DNA from 2 places in the Amycolatopsis sp. MJM2582 genome. Region 2 is predicted to be linked to the other one. Evidence: riboswitches for the same ligand, from Rfam matches in the RefSeq annotation. Region 2 holds a riboswitch; the other holds the start of a gene.
What was found. A riboswitch is a leader RNA that binds a small molecule or an ion and turns the genes downstream of it on or off. The one in region 2 is predicted to bind cobalamin.

Region 1: it holds a riboswitch for cobalamin, as region 2 does, so the genes downstream of both, ED92_RS33750 (prenyltransferase/squalene oxidase repeat-containing protein) here and metE (5-methyltetrahydropteroyltriglutamate--homocysteine S-methyltransferase) in region 2, are expected to answer to the same signal.

Annotation. Positions count from the first base shown of each region.
Region 1 covers NZ_JPLW01000006.1:584,116-589,594, reverse strand. Annotated here, with positions in the region: gene ED92_RS33755 (hypothetical protein) at 1-2,413, opposite strand, end outside; cobalamin riboswitch at 2,503-2,569, opposite strand; cobalamin riboswitch at 2,681-2,812, shown strand; gene ED92_RS33750 (prenyltransferase/squalene oxidase repeat-containing protein) at 2,844-3,851, shown strand; gene ED92_RS33745 (LuxR family transcriptional regulator) at 4,260-5,479, opposite strand, start outside.
Region 2 covers NZ_JPLW01000005.1:417,432-422,910, reverse strand. Annotated here, with positions in the region: gene ED92_RS29800 (ribonucleoside-diphosphate reductase subunit alpha) at 1-1,781, shown strand, start outside; gene ED92_RS29795 (ribonucleotide-diphosphate reductase subunit beta) at 1,858-2,934, shown strand; cobalamin riboswitch at 3,136-3,359, shown strand; gene metE (5-methyltetrahydropteroyltriglutamate--homocysteine S-methyltransferase) at 3,458-5,479, shown strand, end outside.

The DNA.
Region 1 (5,479 bases), on a different contig from region 2:
CGAAGACGAGTGCGATCGCGGTGGAGAGGAACAGCACGGCCAGCCCCGCGATCCCCCAGATCACCCAGGCCGGCTGGTCGTCGGATTGGGCGGCGGCCAGCGCCGGTGTGTCGGTGCCGGCGGTCAGCGGCAGCCGGATCGCGGGTGACAGCGGCGAATCCGCGGCGGTGAGCCAGGACCGGCCCGCGACCCCTTGGGCGGCGGCCGAACTGGTCGGGAAGTCGGTCTCTCCCCCCGCTCCCTTGGCGAATCCGCCGTCGGCCTGGACCAGTTTGCCCAGCGAACGCGCGGTTCCGCTCGCGTCGAGCCCGGCGGTCTGCCGCGCGGCGGCGACGGTCGCGCTGAGCGCGATGTCCACCTCGCCGCCTTCTCCGGTCACCAGGCCCTCGCCGGTGGGCCGGACGCCGAGCGCGTCCACGGCGGAGACGAACGCCGACACGCGCCGCTCGGTCCAGCCGTCCGGCCGCTTGGTCGGCGGCGCGGCGTCCGTGTGCGGACGGGCGACCAGCGCGGTGACCGCGGCGGCCGTCGCGGCGAGGTCGCCGGAACCGCACTCCGCGATGTCGAGGTGCTTCGGGAAGGTCCCGTCCGCGCATTGGCGGGAAAGGAGCAGTTCGACCGCGGGGCCGGGATCGGCGGCGGTGGCGAGCACCGCCCAAACGTGCCGCTCGACCGTCCGATCGGCGTCGGCGAACGATCCGGTGTCGGTGAACTCCCCGTCGGCACCGCGCAGTTTCAGCAGATCGGCGCGCAAGGGCCCGGCGACGTCCGACTTCGCGAATTCGGCGACCAGCACGAGTTTCGCGAGCGGTTCGGCGTACGACGCCTCGCCCTGTTCATACGGCGCTCCGTGGGCGTAGGCCTGCACGGCTTCCGGCTTCAGCAGGAACTGCGAAGCGCGGGCGACCGCGTCCGGCTGCTGGTCCAACGCCCGCAAGGCCAGCACCACGTCGGCGGTGGCGTCGTAGTCGACGTAGGTCTTGCCGTCCTCGGTGACCTCGACGTGGTCGCCGCCGACGAGCCGGTTCGTCAGGTAGGCCCCGAGGCGGACGGCCGGGGGCGCGGTGGCCGGGGCGGGGGTCGCCGCCACCGTCGACACCCGGGCGCCGGTGGACGCCCTGGGCGTGACGAATTTCTTGGGTTTCGGCGGTGTGCTCTCCGGCTTGTGCGGCTGCGTCACAGGAGCCGGGGTTTCCGGGACGCCGGTGGCCGGCGGCAGGACTTCGCCCTTCGCGAGCGAGTGGAAACCGATCTGTGACAACCCGAGCGAAGCCTGGGCACTCGCGCGGATCCAGGTGTCGACGCCGCTGATGCCGGAGGAACGCGCGGCCTCGTAGGAAACCGGGTCGTAGGCGATGGCGCCGAGTTCGCCCGCGAGCTTGTTCCCGGCGTCGGACGCGGCGTTCGCCTGCGCGGATTTGAGGTACCGCACGCCTTTGTCCACCGCCGCGTCCGCGCCACCGGCGTCGGCGAGCGCCTGGACGATCAGGCCGGTGCTGTTGGTGTTCGGCGCTTCGGTGCCGACGCCGCCACCCCAGCCGCCGCCGGGTGTCTGGTTCGCCTTGAGCCAGGAGACGGTCTTGGCGATCGGGGCGTCGAGGCCTGCAGCGCCCGCCTTCTTCGCGGCCAGCATCGCCGAAAGGGCGAGCCCGGTGGCGTCACCGTCGGTCGGGGAAAGGCCGAGCGGTTTGCCCTCTTCGCAGGTCGAGACCTTGCGGCCGTCCGGGGTGACGTGGTCGCCGGTCTCCTTGGTCGGGATGTAGGAGAAGAGGACGCGGAAGTAGCCCTCGGAACACTGCTGGGTCAACAGCCTGTCGATGGCGATCCGGTCGTTCTCTCCCGCCACGGCGAGCCCGATCACGCCGAGCGCCTGGCCGAACATGTTCGCGTTGTTGCTGACCGCGTCGGCGAGAGCGGGATCCTTGGCGTAATCGCTGACCCGGCCCTTGTCGGGGCCCTTGCGCATGATGGCCGCATGGGTTTCGGCGACCAGGTCGTAGCCGTCGAAGGCCCGGGGATTCCGGCCGGACACCTGGGCGGCGACCAGCGTCTTCGCCACAGCACCGCCGACGATGATCTGGTCGTAGCCCGCGCCGGGAGCGAGCCCGTCCCAGGTGAAGTAGTCGGTGGCGTGGCCCTGGTCGTCGAGGAACTTCACGATCGGCTCGGCCCGCGCGCCTTCGCCCGCGGCGTACAGCGCGAAGAGCACGTCGAGCATCAGGCCGTGGTCGGGCAGTGAGCCGCCGCTGGGGTTGTCGAGTGTGCCGTCCGGCTTCAGCTTCGTCGCGAGCCAGCGGGCATTCGCCTTCGCGGCACCGGGATCGTTCGCCGCCGTCGCCGTCCCGCTGAGCGGTGCGGCGATCATGGCGACGATGACGGCGAACGCCGACGCGGCCAGGTACCCGCGGCGCATGACTCCTCCTTGCGGCATGGCGGAGGACAAGGCGGGACGCCGCAGTCACCCCTGTTTATCGCGACAGTGGTTCGTTCGTCCGCCCGTTCGGTATCCCGGCTCGCCCTGCGAAGGGCCCACGGTTGCGCGACAGCGCCGGATTTCGACCGGCTTCCCCGTCACGGGCGGCGGTGTTCTGTTGTCGAGCCAGCCGAGGTTAACACCCGTTCACCTCAGGCAGGTACCGCTGACCAGGTCGGTTGCCAGGATCACATCGGCACCCGGCGGTATCCCGCACCCGACCGGGGTGAGAGTCTTCTCGCGCGGTCGTGGGGGAAGTCCGGTGAGAGTCCGGCGCTGTCCCGCAACGGTATGCCTTCCAGGCGAGCCCGGTCACCCACGTCGCGCGATGTCACCGACTCCTGTCGTGGAAATGCGGGAAAGGGTTCTCATGAGACGTTTGGTTTTCGCTGTCGCGCTGCTGTGCGGCATCGGGCTGGTCACCGCTCCGGCGGCGGCCGCGGCCACCCACAACAAGACCGACGCCGCCGCGGGCTGGCTCGCCAGGCAGATGACCGACGGCGAACGGTTCGAGGCCGACTTCGGCGGCCAGAAGTTCCCCGATCAGGGCCTGACGATCGACGCGATCTTCGCGTTCGCCGCGGCCGGCGTGTCGGACACGAACGCGGGCAAGGCGATCGCCTGGCTCGCGAAGCCGGAGATCACCACCGGCTACGTCGGGAGCGGCACCGAGGCCTACGCGGGCGCGCACGCCAAACTGATGCTGGCCGCGCAGATCCGGGGCAAGGACCCGGCGTCGTTCGGCGGCGTCGACCTGAAGGCGGGCCTGCTTTCGCTGCTCACACCGTCCGGCCGGTTCTCCGACCGATCCGAGTACGGCGACTACTCCAATGCCCTTTCGCAGTCGCTCGCCCTGCTGGCACTGGACCGCACCCCTGGCGGCGCCCCGGCGTCGGCCGTGACGTTCCTCGCGGGCACCCAGTGCGCGGACGGCGGTTTCCCGCAGAACTTCGGCGAAGCGACGTGCACGAGCGACGTCGACGCGACCGCGACGGTCGTCCAGGCCTTGCGTGCCACCGGTGACCCGGTGAACGCCCGCGAGGGCATCTCGTGGCTGGTCACGAAGCAGCACGCGAACGGCGGCTTCGGCTTCGGCACGAACGCGCCCAACGCCAACAGCACCGGCCTCGCCGCGGAAGCGCTGGCCAGTCACCGTCCCGCCGCCGCGGCCAAGGCGCGGGAATTCCTGCGCTCGCTGCAGACCGGCTGCGCCGGCGCCGAGGCGGATCGCGGCGCGATCGCCTACGACGCCACCGGTCTGAACCCGGCGACCGCCCCGCGCGCGACCGCGCAGGCGATCCTCGGTCTGGCCAGGGTTCCGCTGAGCGACCTGCACGGCGGTGGCCGTCCGCAGGCACCGGTCCTCGCCTGCCCGTGACGTGAGCTCGTCAGGGGGGCGCGCCTCCCTCAGCCTGTCCAAAAAGGACGCTCACTGCGATTAGAGTGTCCGCTTTGCGCAGTTTCGTCCGGGGGTCGTGAGTGGCAATGGTCGTTCTAACCCTCTTTACCACTCACGACTCCCCACGAAACCGGACTTACCGACACAAAGCAGGCGCATGCTGCCCGGAAAGTGACCACTGTGGACACCAAGCCCCAGCCGGCACAACGCGCCACCCTCCTGGGTCTCTCAAGGAGGCCTTCACGGACTGGGCACATATGGCGCGGCGTGTGCGAAGGCGTGACTCCCGTGATCAGGGACGTATTTCGCGTGATTGAAGGCGGAACTCGCGAGTTCCGGCTCCAATCACGCGAGTCGCGCCTCTGAGCACGCGAGTCACGGGCAGCGTCACTCGCCGGCGGCGACGCGGCGCGCGAGTTCCACGCGGGACCGCACTCCCAGTGCGGTGAAGATGTTCCGCAGGTGGTGGTCCACCGTCCGGTGGCTGATCACCAGCCGCCGCGCGATCTCCTTGTTCGTCTCCCCCGCCGCCACCAGGCGGGTGATGGCGTCCTGCTGCGGCGTGAGGCCGGCGAGCGATCGGTGCGGAGCGTCGACGGTCTCGCCCGCCGCCCGCAACCCGGCTCGGGCCCGTTCGGCGAACCGGGTCGCGCCGACGTTTTCGAAGCCGCGCAAGGCATCGCGGAACTGGTCGCGGGCGTCACGGGTCCGGCGATGCCGTCGCAGCAAGGTGGCGTACGCGAACCTGGTCCTGGCGAGTTCCACCGCGCCGCCCGCCCGCCGATGCGCCTCGATGGCCGACTGGAAATGTCGTTCCGCCACACCGGGATCCGACGCCATCAGCGCGTGACAGCGGTGGCTCAACGCGAGCCAGCAGGGTTCCGCCCCGGCCAGGGTCCAGCGGTCGAACACCTCCAGCGCGGCACGGGCGCGTTCGGGACGTCCGGCGCAGACGGCCGCCTCGACGAGTTGCGGTGTGGCCAGCACGCGGATCACCGGCTGGTCGCCGGAGACGCCCGAAGCGAGATCTTCGAGCCTGCTCAGCGCGTCGTCGGGCCGGTCCTCGGCCAGGTCCAGGCAGGCGTACGCCCACGCGGCGACGGCGGCGGGCCTGCCGAGGCCGCGTTCGGCGATGCCCTCGGCCGCCTCGTCCAGTTCCGGCGCGCGGTCGCCGAGGAGCGCGGCGGCCAGCCCCAGCAGCGTCAGGTGCTCCATCCGCAGGTTGTGGGGCGCGCGCAGGCCGTCGCGGGACGCCGCCCGCGCACACGGGATCCGGTCGAGCGCGATGGCCGAAAGCGCGAGGTAGACCAGCGCCCACGGCAGTTCCGCGTGGCGTTTGCCGAGTCGTGCGCGGCTCACCGCGGCCGCCGCGTACTCGTGTGCCTGTTCGGCATGCCCGCGGGCGAAGGCCGCTTCGGCGGCCCAGACGGCTCCGGCGACGTCGGTGTCGGCCATCCCCTTGGCGACGGCTTCCTCCAGCGGGACGACGGCGGCGTCGTGCCGTCCGGCGTAAACCGACGTCAAACCCCGGAAATGCGCGAACGCCAGCCCTTCTCCGGCCGGGACCGTCCGTGCCAAAGCCCGGTAGCCACCCAGATCGCCGCCGA
Region 2 (5,479 bases):
AGGGTGTCGTGCCGTTCCTCAAGATCGCCAACGACACCGCGGTCGCGGTGAATCAGGGCGGCAAGCGCAAGGGCGCGGCCTGCGCGTACCTCGAGACCTGGCACGTGGACATCGAGGAATTCCTCGACCTGCGCAAGAACACCGGTGACGACCGTCGTCGTACGCACGACATGAACACCGCGAACTGGGTGCCGGACGAGTTCCTGCGCCGGGTCGAGGCCGACGCGCAGTGGACGCTGTTCTCGCCGAACGAGACCCCGGACCTGCACGACCTCTACGGCAACGCGTTCGCCGAGCGCTACCGCGAGTACGAGGCCGCCGCCGAACGCGGTGAGCTGAAGGTGTTCCGCAAGGTCCGCGCGGTCGACCTGTGGCGCCGCATGCTGACCATGCTGTTCGAGACCGGCCACCCGTGGATCACCTTCAAGGACCCGTGCAACCTGCGTTCGCCGCAGCAGCACGTGGGTGTCGTGCACTCGTCCAACCTGTGCACCGAGATCACCCTGAACACCACCACCGACGAGGTCGCGGTCTGCAACCTCGGCTCGGTGAACCTGCTCAAGCACGTCACCCCCGAGGGCCTGGACACCAAGCGCCTCGAGAAGACCGTGCGCACCGCGGTCCGCATGCTCGACAACGTGATCGACATCAACTTCTACACGATCCCGGAGGCGCGCCGCTCCAACCTGCGCCACCGCCCGATCGGGCTGGGCCTGATGGGCTTCCAGGACGCGCTGTTCGAGATCGGTGTCCCGCTGTCCTCGGACGAGGCCGTGCAGTTCGCGGACACCAGCATGGAGCACATCAGCTACTACGCGATCTCGGCGTCGACCGACCTCGCGGAGGAGCGCGGCCAGTACCAGACGTTCGAGGGTTCCTTGTGGAGCAAGGGAATCCTGCCGATCGACTCGATGCAGCTCTTGATCGACGCGCGCCAGGGCGACGCGCTCGACGTCGACACCTCGTCCACTTTGGACTGGGCGCCGCTGCGTGAGCGGGTCAAGACCGTCGGCATGCGCAACTCCAACGTGATGGCGATCGCGCCGACCGCGACGATCTCCAACATCTGCGGCGTCGGGCAGTCGATCGAGCCGCTGTTCCAGAACCTGTTCGTCAAGTCGAACATGTCCGGCGACTTCACCGTGGTGAACCCGCACCTGGTCCGCTCGCTCAAGGAGCGCGGGCTGTGGGACGAGGTCATGGTGTCGGACCTGAAGTACTTCGACGGCAGCCTCGGCCAGATCGACCGCGTGCCGGACGACCTGAAGGCGCTGTACGCGACCGCGTTCGAGATCGAGTCCAAGTGGCTGGTGGACGCCGGTTCGCGGCGCCAGAAGTGGATCGACCAGGCCCAGTCGCTGAACCTGTACATCGCGGCGCCCAGCGGCCGCAAGCTCGACGAGCTGTACCGCTACGCCTGGCACAAGGGCCTCAAGACCACGTACTACCTGCGGGCCCGGTCCGCGACGCACGTGGAGAAGAGCACCCTGCGCGGCACCGACGGCAAGCTGAACGCGGTTTCGGCCACCCCGGCCCCCGCCGCACCCGCTTCGCCGAAGCCCGCCGCCGCCCCGGCTCCCGCCGCTTCGCCCGCGCCGTCGGCTTCCGCCGCGGTGTCGCCGTCGCCGGCCGCCGCGGTCCCGGCGGCCTCGGTCCCGGCCGCGGTTCCCGCCGCCAAGCCGGAGCCGAAGGAGATGCCGAAGGTCTCGGACGTCGACTTCGTCGCCACCGAAGGCGCCGCCTGCCGGATCGACGACCCCGACTGCGAAGCCTGCCAGTAAGACATCGTCGTGAGTGGCGATTCGGGTTCTAACCCGAATCGCCACTCACGACCCCCGACTCGTGAAGTGAGCCTCCATGACCACCTTTGACGCCTCCGCCGACGCCACGGGCCTCGGTGAGATCGAAGTCGGCGCCGCCCGCATCAACGTCGACGACAAGCGGATGATCAACGCCCGCGCCGACGTCAACCAGCTGCTGCCGATGAAGTACACCTGGGCGTGGGAGAAGTACCTCGCCGGCTGCAACAACCACTGGATGCCGACCGAGGTCGCCATGCAGGCCGACATCGCGCTGTGGAAGTCGCCCGACGGCCTCACCGAGGACGAGCGCACCATGCTCAAGCGCAACCTCGGCTTCTTCGCCACCGCGGAATCGCTGGTGGCCAACAACATCGTGCTCGCGGTGTACCGGCAGATCACCAACCCCGAATGCCGCCAGTACCTGCTGCGCCAGGCGTTCGAAGAGGCCGTGCACACGCACACCTTCCAGTACATCTGCGAAAGCCTCGGCCTGGTCGAGGGCGAGCTGTTCAACATGTACCGCGAGGTCCCGTCCATTTCGGACAAGGACGCGTGGGCGCTGAAGTACACGCAGAACCTGGAGAACCCGGACTTCGAGACCGGCACCCCGGAAGCCGACCAGAACTTCCTGCGTGACCTCGTCGCGTTCTACGTGATCTTCGAGGGCATGTGGTTCTACACCGGTTTCGCGCAGATCCTCTCGCTCGGCCGCCGGAACAAGATGATCGGTATCGCCGAGCAGTACCAGTACATCCTGCGCGACGAGTCGATCCACCTGAACTTCGGCATCGACTGCATCAACCAGATCAAGATCGAGAACCCGCACCTGTGGACCGAGGAGTTCCAGGCGGAGATCCGGACGATGCTGACCGAGGCGTGCGAACTCGAGGTCGCCTACGCCCGCGACACCATGCCGCGCGGCATGCTCGGGCTCTCGGCCGAGCTGATCGAGCAGTACATGCACTTCATCACCGACCGGCGGGCGCAGCAGATCGGCCTCGCGCCGATCTTCGGCGAGACCGAGAACCCGTTCCCGTGGATGTCGGAGGCGATGGACCTCAAGAAGGAGAAGAACTTCTTCGAGACCCGCGTCATCGAGTACCAGTCGGGCGGAGCCCTCGACTGGGACTGATCCCGAACTCGTAACTCGCGTGATCAGACACGTAACTCGCGTGATTGAACGGCGAAGTCGCGTGACCAGACGGACGACACGCCGGGCGGCCTCCGCCCGGCGTGTTCCGTCTCCAGACACGCGAGTTCGCCGTTCAATCACGCGAGTCGTCCCTCTGATCACGTGAGTTACGCCTCCAGTCACGCGAGACGCGGATTCGGTACGCTCCGGAGTGCTACTGGTTCGCCCGGCCTCCCAGGCCGGTCGAGGTAACAGGGAACCCGGTGCGAATCCGGGACTGCCCCGCAGCGGTATGTGGGAACGAAAGCCGTCACCGTGCGAGACACGGTAAAGCACTGGGACATGGCGCCCCGGGAAGCGACGGCCGGTAGGAGCGAGCGAGTCGCCCACGAGTCCGAAGACCTGCCCGTGGTACGCGCGCCGACGGCGTGCGTGAGTCCGGGCCTCGTGGGATGGGCACGACCGAACGGCGGTCACTCCTGCGCGCTCCGGGCTCCGACGACAAGCTCGCGAGGAGAGAGCTGTGACCGAAATCGGCACGACAGTGCTGGGCTACCCCCGGATCGGACCGGACCGGGAACTCAAGCGTTCGCTCGAACGCTACTGGGCGGGCAAGATCGGCGAAGCCGAACTGCTCGGCACCGGCCGCGCGCTGCGCACCCGCGCCTGGCGGGAACTCAAGGACGCGGGACTGGATTCCGTCCCCTCCAACACGTTCTCCCATTACGACCAGGTGCTCGACACCACGGAGCTGTTCGGAGCGCTGCCGGAGCGCTTCACCACGCTCGGCCTCTCGCCGCTCGACACCTACTTCGCCGCCGCGCGCGGGGTGCAGGACGCGCCGGCGATGGAGATGACGAAGTGGTTCGACACGAACTACCACTACATCGTCCCCGAACTCGGCCCGGAAACGACGTTCTCGCTCACCGGCACCAAACCGCTCGACGAGTACCGCGAAGCCCGCGCGATCGGCGTCGAGACCCGGCCGGTGCTGGTGGGCCCGGTGACGTTCCTGCTGCTCGCGAAGCCGGCCGAGACGGCTCCGGAGGGCTTCCGCCCGCTGGAGCTGCTCGACAACCTTCTCGACGGCTACGTCGAACTACTTCGCCGTCTGCACGACGAAGGCGTCGAGTGGGTCCAGTTCGACGAGCCCGCCTTCGCCGCGGACCGCAGCGAACGGGAGCTCAACGCGCTCATCCGCGCCTACCACCGGCTCGCGAAGGAGACCGCGCGGCCGAAGATCCTGGTCGCCGGGTACTTCGGCGGGCTCGGCCGCGGACTCGGCGTACTCGCCCGCTCCCCGATCGACGCCATCGCCGTCGATCTCGTCTCCGATGAGTCCTTTGTGGACGCCGTCGCCTCCGAGCCCGCCTTGCGGGACAAGGAGGTCCTGGCCGGTGTCGTGGACGGGCGCAACGTCTGGCGCACGGATCCGACCCGCGCGCTCAGCCGGGCGGCGACGTTGCTGGGCACCGCGAAGTCGGTCAGCGTGTCGACGTCCTGTTCGCTGCTGCACGTGCCCTACGACGTCGAACGGGAGGACGGGCTTCACCCGCGGCTGAAGGGCTGGCTCGCTTTCGCCAGGCAGAAGGTCGACGAGGTCGTCCTGCTCGGGCGCGCGTTGAAGGAAGAGGGTGTCGACCTCTCCGCCGCCCGCGCCGCCGCTGCGGATCGCGCGACGGCGGCCGATCTGGCCGACAGCGGGGTCCGTGCCCGGCTGGAGGCGCTGCGGCCGGAGGACACCGTCCGCTCCCCCTACGCCCGGCGCGCGGCCGCTCAGCAGGCCGCGTTGAAGCTGCCGCCGTTGCCGAGTACGACGATCGGCTCCTTCCCGCAGACCACCGAAGTCCGGAAGGCGCGGGCGGCGCACAAGGCGGGTTCGCTGGACGACGCGGGCTACGAAGCCGCGATGAAGGCCGAGATCGAGCGCGTCGTCCGGCTGCAGGAGGACCTCGGCCTCGACGTGCTGGTGCACGGTGAGCCCGAACGCAACGACATGGTGCAGTACTTCGCCGAGCGGCTGGCCGGGTTCGCGGCCACCGACTTCGGCTGGGTGCAGTCCTACGGTTCGCGGTGCGTCCGGCCGCCGATCCTGTACGGCGACGTCTCGCGTCCGGAGCCGATGACCGTCGAGTGGGCGCGCTACGCGCAGGGGCTGACCGGCAAACCCGTCAAGGGCATGCTGACCGGACCGGTGACGATCCTGGCGTGGTCGTTCGTCCGCGACGATCAGCCGCTGGGCGAGACCGCCCGTCAGGTGGCGCTGGCCATCCGCGACGAGGTGCACGACCTGCAGCAGGCGGGCATCCGCGTCATCCAGGTGGACGAGCCGGCGTTGCGGGAGCTGCTCCCCCTGCGCGCGGCGGCGCACGAGGCGTACTTCGCGTGGGCGGTTTCGTCGTTCCGGCTGGCGACTTCCGGGATCGACGACGCCACTCAGATCCACACGCATATGTGCTATTCGGAATTCGGTGAGGTGGTCAAGGCGATCGACGCGCTCGACGCCGACGTCACCAGCATCGAGGCCGCGCGGTCGAAGATGGAG